Regions from separate parts of the Providencia sp. PROV208 genome, predicted to be linked through region 2. Evidence: predicted binding sites of a transcription regulator. Region 2 holds the regulator's gene; each other region holds the start of a gene.
What was found. The regulator PurR, encoded in region 2, represses purine synthesis genes. The targets are predictions, from matches to a motif close to CANGCAAACGTTTGCNTG.
Positions count from the first base shown of each region.

Region 1 (3,361 bases), on a different contig from region 2:
CACAAAACCTGCCACTGCTGGAAATAGACCCAGCAGCACTAACATTAGCGCGACTAAGTAACCAACATAACGGCTAGCCACCCCAGTTAATTGGATCACACCATTATTTTGCCCAAAGCAGGAGTTAGGAAAGGTATTGAATACCGCAGAAACCATGGAGTTTAGACCATTTGCCAAAACTCCACCTTTAATGCGTTTCATATACAGCGGACCACGCACTGGTTGTTCTGAGACATCAGAGGTCGCCGTGATATCACCAATGGTTTCTAAAGAAGTCACCATAAAAATCAAGATCAATGGGATCAGCAAGTTCCAATCAAAAGAGAGACCATAATAGAAAGGTTCAGGAATCGTTATCAGGGATTGCTTGGCATCACTGGCTTGTGCTGTTGGCAGCATATCCATCCACCATGCAGCAAGATAGCCTACCGCCATCGCAATCACTAAAGAAGCAACACGTAGGTACGGATTTTTCTGACGAGTTAGCAAAATAATCACGGCTAAAACAATACCGGCTAGAATCAGGTTATCAGGGGAGCCGAAAGTATTATTACTCAGCGCGCCGTAACCACCACCGATAGAGGTTAAACCGACTTGAATTAACGATAAACCAATGATCATCACGACAACACCTGAAACTAGCGGCGTGATAACTCGGCGAGCCAAGTGTAAAAAGCGAGATAAGATGACTTCAGTCAGCGCTGCGACCATTAAAGTGCCGAATAATGCTGCCATCATTGACGGAATATCGGCTCCGCCTTGCTTAAGTGCAACACCACCCATAATCAATGGTGCAACAAAGTTGAAACTGGTGCCTTGAATTGACAGTAACCCAGAGCCGATAGGACCCCAAGCACGGATTTGAATTAATGAAGCAATTCCTGAAGCAAACAATGACATGCTAATAATGCGCTGGGTATCGTGAGCGGGTAGCCCAAGTGCTTGGCAAATCAACATTGCAGGGGTGATAACGGCGACAAACATCGCTAATAGATGTTGCCCTGCAGCAAATAGAGCCTGAGGAAGCGGAGGTCTATCTTCAAGGCGGTAGATCAGTTCACTTTGATTTTGTACTGTTTTTTCAACATTTTGTTCTTCAGATGCCGTTGCGTTCATTGTTCCAGTTCCACTAGCAAAAAGCGCATTTTAAAGAGAATAATACAAAAAGCAATCGTTTGCGCAAAAAAATTAAGTTGGGTTTTAAATTAAGAGCGTCACATTTTTATATGTTTTAACTTGTATTTATCGCGATTTTTTTTTCTAATCCCTGCACCTGCTTTTGGCGTTTTAAGGAAAAAAATAACGTCTAATTAGTTTTAAATAATATTAACAACAGACGAGGTACGTAAATGTATCATCTCGATGTCTACGGCACACTGGTCGCAGCCACGCTAGTGCTATTACTCGGACGTAAACTGGTAAAATCGGTTTCATTTCTTGAAAAGTACACCATCCCTGAACCCGTAGCTGGGGGATTATTAGTTGCTTTTAGCCTGTTAGTGGTTAAGCAAGTTTTTGACTGGAGCCTTTCTTTCGACTTATCACTGCAAGAACCGATGATGCTTGCATTCTTTGCAACCATTGGTTTGAATGCCAACTTAGCTAGCTTAAAAGCTGGTGGTAAGGCATTGTTAATCTTCATTTTTGTCGTCGTCGGTTTATTACTGGTTCAAAATACAGTCGGTATCGCACTCGCGAAATTATTAGGTCTAGACCCTCTGATGGGACTATTAGCTGGTTCAATCACTTTATCGGGTGGTCATGGTACTGGTGCTGCATGGGGTAAAATCTTTACGGAAGATTACGGCTTCAAGAGTGCAACTGAAGTTGCGATGGCCTGTGCAACTTTTGGTTTAGTACTTGGTGGACTCATTGGTGGTCCTGTTGCACGTTTCTTAATTCGTAATATCCCAACACCGGGTACTGCGGATGAGGACAAAGATGTTCCTACCGCATTTGAAAAACCACAATCCAACCGTATGATTAACTCAATGGTGCTGATTGAAACTATTGCGTTGATTGCTATCTGTTTATTGGCAGGAAGTTGGATTGCAGGGTTACTAGCAGGTACGGCATTTGCACTGCCGAAATTTGTATGTGTCTTGTTTGTCGGGGTTATTTTAAGTAACAGTTTGTCTTTACTTGGTTTTTATCGAGTATTTGACCGCGCAGTGTCTGTCATGGGTAACGTTAGCCTATCCTTATTCTTAGCGATGGCTCTCATGAGTTTAAAACTGTGGGAACTGGCATCTTTGGCGATCCCAATGTTAGTTATTCTCGGCGTTCAAGCTTGTGTAATGGCGTGTTATGCGATTTTTGTTACCTTCCGAGTCATGGGCAAAAACTATGATGCTGCGATTTTGGCTGCAGGTCATTGTGGCTTCGGTTTAGGGGCAACACCAACGGCTATCGCTAACATGCAAGCCGTGACGGATAAATTTGGTCCATCTCACTTAGCATTCTTAGTCGTACCAATGGTTGGTGCATTCTTTATCGATATTGTGAATGCGTTAGTCATCAAGTTCTACTTGTGGTTACCCGTTTTTCCAACAATTGGCGGTTAACACGCAATAAGTATTTAAGTAAATACAAACATATATAACTAAATGTATAAATAAAGCAGGTATTGCCGTGGACATGGATGTGTTCACGGCAATTTTCATTTTAGGTGGGCGAAAAAAGTCGGTGAGATAAAAAGAGCTTAAGCGTGACTGTATTGCTCGCGTTCGGGAAGCCAGCGCTCAATAATCTTCTGAGCATGTTCAGGGTAGTTTTGTTGTATGTGGCGTGCGAGACGTTGCACTTCCGGCAACATATACTGATCGCGCAATAAATCAGCGACTTTAAAGTCAGCATTTCCCGTCTGTCTTGTGCCTAATAGCTCTCCTGGTCCGCGGATCTCCAAATCTTTTTGAGCAATCACAAAGCCATCGTTGCTGTCACGTAAAACCTGCAAGCGCTGCTTAGCAGTATGGGTGAGTGGCGTTTTATAAAGCAGTACACAGTGCGATGCAACGGAACCACGACCAACCCGCCCTCGTAACTGGTGCAACTGCGCTAGCCCAAGTCGTTCTGGGTTATCAATAATCATTAAACTTGCATTAGGAACATCGACACCGACTTCGATTACGGTGGTAGCAACTAACAACTGAATTTCGTTATTTTTAAAAGCCGCCATGATGCTCTGCTTTTCGGTAGGCTTCATTCTACCGTGTACCAGACCTACTTTGAGTTCAGGTAATGCAAGTGCGAGTTCTTCACTTGTGGCTTGAGCTGCTTGGGCTTCAAGTACCTCAGAATCATCAATTAATGTACATACCCAGTAAGCTTGTCGTCCTTCCTCTAAACAAGCTTGGCGAAC
Region 1 covers NZ_JAMPNS010000012.1:83,047-86,407, reverse strand. Annotated here, with positions in the region: gene PR766_RS10615 (uracil-xanthine permease family protein) at 1-1,116, opposite strand, end outside; gene gltS (sodium/glutamate symporter) at 1,350-2,564, shown strand; gene recG (ATP-dependent DNA helicase RecG) at 2,702-3,361, opposite strand, start outside.
Region 1: the regulator PurR is predicted to act here: its motif matches at 1,165-1,182, upstream of gltS (sodium/glutamate symporter).

Region 2 (3,361 bases):
CACCAAATTTGAAGGTCTGTCTTTAGAAGAAATCATCAAAACTTCTGACGCTGGCGTATTCAATAACGCGGCTCAAGTTTGGAACCACACTTTCTACTGGCACTGCTTAGCACCAAATGCAGGTGGCGAACCAACAGGTAAAGTTGCTGAAGCTATCAACAAAGCATTCGGTTCATTCGCTCAGTTCAAAGAGCAATTCACTGATGCCGCAGTTAAAAACTTCGGTGCAGGTTGGACTTGGTTAGTGAAAAAAGCAGATGGTAGCCTCGCTATCGTCAACACCTCTAACGCAGCAACACCAATCTCTGGTGACGACAAGCCCGTTCTGACTGTTGATATCTGGGAACACGCTTACTACATCGATTACCGTAACGCGCGTCCAAAATACTTAGAAAATTTCTGGGCGCTGGTTAACTGGAAATTTGTTGAAGAAAATCTGGCTTAATTTTAGTTCAGATCTAAAATGACTAAGGGCGAGTACAATACTCGCCCTTAATTATTTCTCATCCTAAATAGTAAGGATGGAAATGAAATCAGAAAATGTGCACAACAAACAAAATAATTACAGCTAAAGAGCCAAATGCCGCTAGTAATCCATATTTTAAATCTGTATCCATGAGACCCTCTCATATCGAGAAATTGAATTATCAAATAACCATAAAATAAAAAGGTTATTTCAGTATACATGCACAAAAACGTAAAACCAGTGTCTATATCACATGTTATAACATCAATTATTTCTTTCGTTTTTGCGCTAGATCAGACAAAATCGATAACAAATCGCTAAATTATTGCCAGCAAAGAGACTATGCATCAATATGCAGGTAATTATTTAACTAGAATTATTTTAGAGACCAAGTTTTGGTTAGGAGTTTTTTCTTCTCATGGCAACAATTAAAGATGTGGCGAAGCGTGCAGGCGTCTCCACCACAACCGTCTCCCATGTTATCAACAAGACGCGTTTTGTCGCTGATGATACAAAAACGGCCGTTTGGGCCGCCATCAAAGAGCTCAATTATTCTCCAAGTGCGGTTGCTCGTAGTTTAAAAGTCAATCACACCAAATCAATTGGTCTACTGGCGACATCAAGTGAGGCGCCCTATTTTGCAGAAGTCATCGAATCTGTTGAAAATAGTTGCTATGAGAAAGGCTACACTTTAATTTTATGTAATTCTCACAATAACTTAGGTAAGCAAAAAGCCTACCTGCAAATGCTGGCGCAAAAACGAGTCGATGGTCTACTTGTCATGTGCTCAGAATACCCCGATACCCTAATTGGCATGTTGGAAGATTACCGCAATATTCCAATGGTGGTAATGGATTGGGGAACTTCTCGTGGCGACTTTACTGATAGTATTATTGATAACTCTTTCCACGGTGGTTATTTAGCCGGTCGTTACCTTATTGATCGCGGTCATCGGGAAATTGGCGTGATCCCGGGGTCTCTCGAAAGAAATACGGGGATTGGACGTTTAACTGGTTTTAAAAAAGCCATGGAAGAAGCCAAAGTCACCCTGAAAGATGAGTGGATTGTTCAGGGAGATTTCGAGCCAGAATCCGGTTATAAAGCGATGATGCAAATCCTCAGTAACAAGCACCGCCCTACAGCTGTCTTTTGTGGTGGTGATATTATGGCGATGGGGGCAATTTGTGCTGCTGATGAGATGGGACTGCGAGTTCCTCAAGATATTTCCATTATTGGTTATGATAACGTGCGTAACGCTCGTTACTTCACCCCAGCTTTGACTACCATTCACCAGCCAAAAGAGCGTTTAGGTCAAATGGCATTTGCGATGTTGCTTGATCGTATCGTGAATAAACGTGAAGATGCACAAACGATTGAAGTTCATCCACGTTTAGTTGAACGCCGTTCCGTGGCAGATGGTCCATTTATCGACTATCGCCGTTAATCATGTCGTTATTATTTAGCTAGCAAACCACTCCGCGTTGAGCGTTTCACTATCACCAAGATAGTCCAGAAGCCAACTCAACGCCGGAGATGTATTGTTTTCAACCCATGTTAAGCAACATGGACTTTCAGGGAAAGGCTGCGCTAGCTCCAATTCAACTAATTTCCCTTCTGCACACAAGGGTGCGGCTCGATGTTCTGGCACCATTCCAACGCAGAGACCATTCGCTAAACATGCCAAACCACTTTCCCAATAAGGCACAACTAAGCGGCGCTGGTTATCCAATGCCCACGTGTCTCGCTTAGGTAAGCTTCGAGAGGTATCTTCAAGACATAAACTCGGATACTCTCGCATTTGGTCATCCGTCAGTTTACCTTGGATTTTTGCTAATGGGTGTTCAGGGCTTGCCACACAGCGCCATGACATAAACCCCATATCACGAAAACTATAACGCTCACCAATGGGTGAGGCACGAGTTGCACCAATTGCCACATCCACTCTGCCATCCGCTAAAGCATCCCAGACACCATTAAAAACTTCAGGGTGTATATAGAGCTCAATATCAGGAAAATGGCGATAAAAGTCTAAAATCAACTGCTCAGTACGCTGTGGTTTCACAATACAATCAACCGCAATACTGAACTGCCCACGCCACCCATTTGCGACTTGCTGACACTGATGGCGGGTATCAATCATTTTTTTGATAACACTTCGGCTCTCTTTAATAAAGATAACGCCCGCTTCAGTCAACACTACATCGCGGTGACGCCGCTCAAATAGTGGTACTGCCAACCATTCCTCGATTTGTTTCACTGTATAGCTGATCGCTGAAGGGACTCGATGCAGCTCATCTGCGGCACCACTAAAACTTCCCGTTCGAGCCACTGCGTCTATGACTTCAAGTGCATGAGCTGACCACATTTTCTTTCCCTTCAAATAATTTGATAGCAGAGTCCAAATATTACCGTTTCACAACGTAAAAAAATAGCCTATACAATAAGATAACCGTTAACATTATTTCAAATATAGATTAAGTAAAAACTATGACAAATACTGCGACAAAAAACTCCTCTGGATTTTTGATTTACCTTGCCGGCTTAAGCATGCTGGGGTTTTTAGCCATCGATATGTATCTGCCTGCCTTTGGTTCAATGCAAACCGCATTAAACACCACTGAAGGTGCGATCAGCGCATCATTAAGTATCTTTTTAGCTGGCTTCGCTTTTGCTCAGCTTTTGTGGGGCCCTCTTTCCGATAAATTAGGTCGTAAACCTATCCTTATTGTCGGGCTTGCCTTATTTATTGTGAGTTGCTTAGGGATGATTTGGGTTACAGATGCAACTCAGTTATTAATATTACGATTCTTACAAGCCGTTGGCGTCTGTGCTGCTGCTGTTTTATGGCAAGCACTTGTTATCGACCGCTATAACGAAGCCGATACCCAAAAAGTG
Region 2 covers NZ_JAMPNS010000007.1:35,871-39,231, forward strand. Annotated here, with positions in the region: gene sodB (superoxide dismutase [Fe]) at 1-445, shown strand, start outside; gene cydH (cytochrome bd-I oxidase subunit CydH) at 534-617, opposite strand; gene purR (HTH-type transcriptional repressor PurR) at 885-1,910, shown strand; gene punR (DNA-binding transcriptional activator PunR) at 1,926-2,831, opposite strand; gene punC (purine nucleoside transporter PunC) at 2,954-3,361, shown strand, end outside.

Region 3 (3,361 bases), on a different contig from region 2:
TGTACATACAGCATGATTGGCCAAGGTAAAATTGCGATGAGAGCAACAACCCCCGCCAATAGAGTAGGTAGCCAAAATAGTTTAATACGGCATTGTGTGATAAATACAGGCGCGAGTAATAGGCTGATCCATAAAACGCCAGGAATAAATATCCCTTTAGAAAGCGTAGTGATGATTGTCCCAAGGGCAAGCCAGCAGGCAGATGCGGTAATTTTTTGCTGTTGAATCAGCCCTAATAAGCCATATAAACCAATTGTCGCTCCCGTCATTAACGAAACATCAGTAAACATTTCATGGGTATGACGTAATACCCCCGGAGCACAAACATACAATGCAAATGCTGTCCAAATACGGGCATCTGCAAAATGTTCAGATTTAAAAAAACGACGTGCTAATAAAACAAAAAAGGAAAAGTTAATAATAGAAAAAAATAGGCTGGCACTGCGTGCTGCATCATACAGTGGCATAACACCTGAAAGCAGATGAGAAAAAACGGTAGCGGTCCAATAATATAATGGTGGTTTTTCCATGAATGGTTCACCAGCATTGGTCGGAACAAGCCAATTTCCGGTTTCATACATGGTTTGGATGATACCAAAACTGTAGTTTTCGTCCTGTTTCCATGGGCTATGGCCATAAATTCCAGGAAGAAGATAAATAAGTAAAAACAGAAAAAAAAGCATTAAGGCGCTTTTCTTTGGTGTTGTAATGGATGGTGCAGTCATTGACATGGTATTTATAGAGAATATTTAAATGTTATATTGAAAATATTTTTATAAAAACAATCACTGAGTAAATTAATTATTTAATCAGTGTTGGAAATAAATGCTTTTATAAAAAGATGATTTTTATAAATAATAAAAAATTATTATTAAATAGTTTATCAATACTTTTAAATTTGTCTTTAAACGAAAGGTATATAAAGGTGAATAAACTTAACTATTCTGGATAATCGCAAAGATACAGCTCATTTTTGATATTTTTTGCATTTGTCAGGTTGAAAAATAGGCAGGCATAAAACACTTGATCAATTCCCCCCTTTCGAACGATAATTACGCTCTTCACAATTTGCCTCACTTTGCTCTAAAAGCCAAACGATTGCGTACTGTTCCTAGAGAATAATTTTGCCTTGATAGATATCTCGGTTCAGTGAGTGTTTTCAAAAAAGTAATCGTTTACGTGGATTTAAAGCTGAGACAATGTTCGCTAAGCATTTGGGCAAAATTAAAAAATTGCTTAGTAAAAATAGTGACATAGAATTTTCTAAAATTAATAGCAGAGGTATACCATGGCAGGCCAACAGGCTTCATCCAATTGCAAATTGGATTCATATTTTAAGATCACAGCGCGTGGCTCATCAGTACGCCGCGAAATCATTGCGGGATTAACCACATTCTTAGCGATGGTTTATTCTGTCATCGTGGTGCCAGGTATGCTAGGGCAGGCGGGGTTTCCTCCTACTGCTGTGTTTATTGCAACCTGTTTAGTGGCTGGCTTCGGTTCATTATTAATGGGGCTGTGGGCGAATCTACCGATGGCAATTGGCTGCGCCATCTCACTCACCGCATTTACGGCATTTAGCTTAGTATTAGGGCAACATATCAGTATCCCAGTTGCACTCGGGGCCGTGTTCCTAATGGGGTGTTTATTCACCATTATCTCGATCACTGGGATCCGCAGTTGGATTTTACGTAATATGCCAATGGGTGTGGCGCACGGGACCGGTATTGGTATTGGTCTATTTTTATTACTTATTGCCGCTACCGGTGTTGGCTTAGTAGTGAAAAACCCAAATGCTGGCTTACCTGTGGCATTGGGTGAATTTACGTCATTCCCAGTTTTAATGTCCCTGATTGGATTAGCGGTAATTTTTGGGTTAGAAAAACGCCGTGTGCCGGGTGGGGTATTACTGGTGATTATCGCTATCTCAATTATTGGGTTAATTTTCGATCCTGCGGTGAAGTATCAAGGTTTCTTTAAGCTGCCTTCATTGGGGGAAGATGGTTTGGCTCTAATGTTTAACATGGACATCATGGGGGCTCTGCAAGCTGCGGTTCTACCAAGTGTTCTGGCGTTAGTCATGACAGCGGTTTTCGATGCGACAGGTACGATTCGTGCTGTGGCAGGACAAGCTAACTTGCTGGATAAAGACGGCCAAATTATCGATGGTGGAAAGGCATTAACCGCTGACTCAGTGAGCAGTATTTTTGCAGGGGCAATCGGTGCATCCCCAGCTGCCGTGTATATTGAATCAGCAGCAGGAACTGCTGCGGGTGGTCGTACAGGCTTAACCGCGGTGGTTGTCGGTATTTTATTCTTATTTATCTTGTTCTTATCACCGTTATCTTATCTGGTTCCTGCGTATGCAACAGCGCCAGCGCTAATGTATGTGGGTCTGTTGATGCTGAGCAATGTCTCGAAATTGGATTTCGATGATTTTGTGGATTCGATGTCAGGTCTACTGTGTGCGGTGTTCATCGTATTAACCTGTAATATCGTTACCGGTATTATGTTAGGTTTTGCATCACTGGTTATTGGGCGTATCTGTGCGGGTGAGTGGCGTAAGCTAAACCTAGGTAGCGTCGTTATCGCGGTTCTACTGGTAGCGTTTTATGCTGCCGACCTAGCTATCTAAAGGTAATTCTCATGATAGGGCGGCATCCATTGTCGCCCTTTAACGGATTGTTGCGATTAATTCTAAAGTTAAAATTATTTTCCCGTCAGATAGCCTGTTAAGGATAGAATAGTGGTAAGGCGGAAAATGAAGTGAAAATGCCTATTTTCAATGAGTGACTGCCTTGACTGAAAATCTCATGGTCTGGACGGTGCTATCTCTTACTATGCGGCGGCAGGCAAATTTTGGGTTATCCCGTTATACTTTAAGCTGCGATATTTAGGGTATGCATTAGTCAATAAGTAAGGGCAACATGGAAATTTTCTTTACTATTCTTATTTTGATTTTGGCTGTTTCAGTTTCTGGAGTGGTGACGAAAGTCATCCCCATCCGTATTCCCCTTCCTCTTATTCAGATAGCTATCGGTGCATTGTTGGCGTGGCCTCAATTTGGATTGCATGTCTCTTTTGATCCTGAACTATTTATGGTTCTGTTGATCCCCCCTCTGTTATTCGTCGATGGCTGGAAAACGCCAACCCGTGAATTTTTCCAGAATGGAAGAGAAATTTTTATTCTGGTGTTGGTGCTCGTCTTGGTGACAGTCGTCGGGATTGGGTATCTGATTTACTGGCTAATGCCCGGTATTCCACTTATTGCGGCCTTTGCTCTGGCGGCGGTATTATCCCCAACGGATGCGGTGGCGTTGTCCTCTATTGTGGGTAAAGGGCGCATTCCTAAGCGTATGAT
Region 3 covers NZ_JAMPNS010000017.1:162,399-165,759, forward strand. Annotated here, with positions in the region: gene PR766_RS14345 (ArnT family glycosyltransferase) at 1-725, opposite strand, end outside; gene PR766_RS14350 (NCS2 family permease) at 1,289-2,635, shown strand; gene PR766_RS14355 (Na+/H+ antiporter) at 2,928-3,361, shown strand, end outside.
Region 3: the regulator PurR is predicted to act here: its motif matches at 1,088-1,105, upstream of PR766_RS14350 (NCS2 family permease).

Region 4 (3,361 bases), on a different contig from region 2:
GGCCAAATACGCTGCGCCGCCTTTGATGCTACCCTCAGGATCTAACCTATCTTCAATTCCCATCGTTGTGGCAGTGGGTTTGGTCAGCATCATTATTCCGCGAACACCGGTCGGGGAGGTTGCGAGAGGATCCCAATGGGACTCTTGCCAAGCGATAGCTGCAAGTAGCTTCCAATCGATGGTGTCGACCGTCTCAGCGTACTTTTCAAATAAATGCTGATAGTCAGGTAATTTATTATTAATGGCACTAATAAATGTAATAGTGTCAAAATAATCAAAGGATTCTACATGGCTAAAATGTTTTTCCGTTAAGCGAGCGAGTAGGTCATTTTGATTACTAATATTAAAGAAATCGAGCAGGGCTGCATCTAAGCTATCGTCATACTGACGGCTCATATACCATGTAATGGCATGCTCATCACGCAAGTCAAATGCGACAGCCACTTTGGGGTGAATACGTTGTTGCAAAGAGACCGCAATAGAATCTTCAAGGGTATAATCGATTTCACCTTCTGCAACCATTTCGAGTAATTGGCTTGGCGTATAGTCGGTGCTTTCTTCCCATTTTAGGTTAGGGTATTGCGCTGAAAGTGCTTTTAAAGTGCTGGCGTGAGTACTTCCGGCGATAACCACCAATTTACCTTTCAGGTCATTAAACGTTTTTGGGCGGTTTTTCCCTTTACGGTAAACCAATTGCTGAGTCACGCTTAAATAATTTGGACCTGTTTTCATGGTGTCTAAGCGATCTTTGTTATACAGAAGTCCTGCGACAGCGATATCAGCATCTCTATTGTCGAGGTCGTCAAAAATTTGCTCAATTGTGGGGCGGATAATGATTTTTAGTTTAACACCTAGGTATGTAGCAAAGCCTTGAGCAAGCTCGTAGTCGAAACCTCGGAGCTGACGTTGCTCATCAATATAGATAAGTGGTGAACTTACTGCACTAATACGTAATTCTCCCCGCGCAATAATTTTGTCGATTTGGGGTGTTGGCGTATTTGACCATCGGACATTAAAGCCAATGATCATGGTGGCAAGTAAGGTGATGACCACGATAATAAAATAGTTAACTTTTAGGTTATTCAAATAATTATTTCTCGTGTAAGCACGGGTGCTGTGTTCTATGTAGGGACTGTTTAATCATGGTTATAAATCCAGTGGTTTCGTATTTTGCTCTAACTATGACGATCGGTGCAACTAATATTATCGTATTTAGCACATATTAATATTTAACTAATCGCTCTATTTTTAATCACGCAAACGGTTTCGTATTGATGAACATTGCTCTATAATGGGCGCCGGTTTCCCTGCTTTCGTGATCAGGGCTGGCGTTTAAAAGAGAGAATTGAAGACTATGGAAATTTTGCGTGGCTCACCGGCACTATCAGCATTTCGTATTACCCGCCTTTTGGCGCTGTTTGCTGAAAAACAGCTCCCAGTAACGGATATCTATGCTGAATATATGCATTTTGCTGAGCTATCAGCCCCATTAAGTGGCAGTGAGCAAGGTAAGCTGAGTAGTTTATTAAAATATGGTCCTTCTCTAGCTGAGCATGAGCCATTTGGAAAATTAATTTTAGTCACTCCACGCCCAGGAACTATCTCTCCTTGGTCTTCTAAAGCCACAGACATTGCCCATAACTGCGGTTTAACACAAGTTAAACGTATTGAACGCGGCGTTGCTTACTATATTCAAGCCGATCCACTGACTCATGAGCAGTGGGATCTCGTCATCAGCCTATTGCATGACCGCATGATGGAAACGGTTTTTGCCTCCTTTGAACAGGCTGAAGCGTTATTTGTGCAACATCAGCCTGCACCGATGAAAGTGATTGATATCATCGAAGGCGGTCGTTTAGCGTTAGACACCGCAAACAAAGAAATGGGCTTAGCATTAGCTGACGATGAAATCGATTATTTATTAGAGGCATTCACAGGATTAAAACGCAATCCTACGGATGTTGAGTTGTATATGTTTGCGCAAGCAAATTCCGAACACTGCCGCCATAAAATTTTCAACGCAGATTGGATCATTGATGGGGAAACACAACCGAAATCCCTGTTTAAAATGATTAAAAATACCTTCGAAAAAACCCCTGACCATGTCTTATCCGCATATAAAGATAATGCGGCGGTGATGGAAGGTTCTTCAGTAGGACGCTTCTTCCCAGAGCCTGATGGGCGCACTTATCGCTACCATCAGGAAGATGCACACATTCTGATGAAAGTCGAAACCCATAACCACCCAACAGCCATTTCTCCTTGGCCCGGTGCGGCAACAGGCTCGGGTGGTGAAATTCGTGATGAAGGTGCAACAGGGCGCGGTGCAAAACCTAAAGCAGGCTTAGTCGGCTTCTCAGTTTCAAATTTACGTATTCCTGGCTTTGAACAACCGTGGGAAGAAGATTTTGGTAAGCCAGAGCGTATCGTTACAGCGCTAGATATTATGACTGAAGGCCCTTTAGGTGGTGCGGCATTTAACAATGAGTTTGGTCGTCCTGCTTTATTAGGTTACTTCCGTACTTATGAAGAAAAGGTCAACAGTCACAATGGCGAAGAGTTGCGTGGCTATCATAAGCCGATTATGTTGGCGGGTGGTATCGGGAATATTCGTGCAGATCACGTCCAAAAAGGTGAAATTACCGTTGGCGCTAAACTGATTGTTCTGGGTGGTCCATCCATGAATATCGGCTTAGGTGGGGGAGCTGCGTCATCCATGACCTCGGGTCAATCTGCCGCGGATCTTGATTTTGCTTCCGTCCAACGTGATAACGCAGAAATGGAGCGTCGCTGCCAAGAAGTTATCGATAAATGCTGGCAGTTAGGTGATAAAAACCCAATTCTGTTTATCCATGACGTCGGCGCGGGCGGTTTATCGAACGCAATGCCCGAGTTGGTGAGCGATGGTGGTCGTGGTGGTCGCTATGAACTGCGCAAAATTCTGAATGATGAGCCGGGTATGAGCCCACTAGAAGTATGGTGTAATGAATCTCAAGAGCGCTATGTGATGGCTGTTGCGCCAGAGCAACTCTCCTTATTCACTGAGATTTGTGAGCGTGAACGTGCGCCGTTTGCTGTGATTGGTGAAGCCACTGAAGAGCGCCATTTAACCCTAAACGATGCGCATTTCGATAATCAACCTATTGATATGCCGCTTGATGTGTTATTGGGTAAAACACCGAAAATGCTGCGTGATGTTAAATCACAGAAAGCTGAGCCTGAGTCATTAGATAGAACGTCAATCGACTTAACTGAAGCGGTAAAACGTGTTCTGCATTTACCTGCTGTTGCAGAGAAAACCTTCTTAATTACGATCGGTGACCGCACGGTAACAGGTATGGTTGCTCGTGATCAAATGGTC
Region 4 covers NZ_JAMPNS010000001.1:36,395-39,755, forward strand. Annotated here, with positions in the region: gene mltF (membrane-bound lytic murein transglycosylase MltF) at 1-1,086, opposite strand, end outside; gene purL (phosphoribosylformylglycinamidine synthase) at 1,355-3,361, shown strand, end outside.
Region 4: the regulator PurR is predicted to act here: its motif matches at 1,254-1,271, upstream of purL (phosphoribosylformylglycinamidine synthase).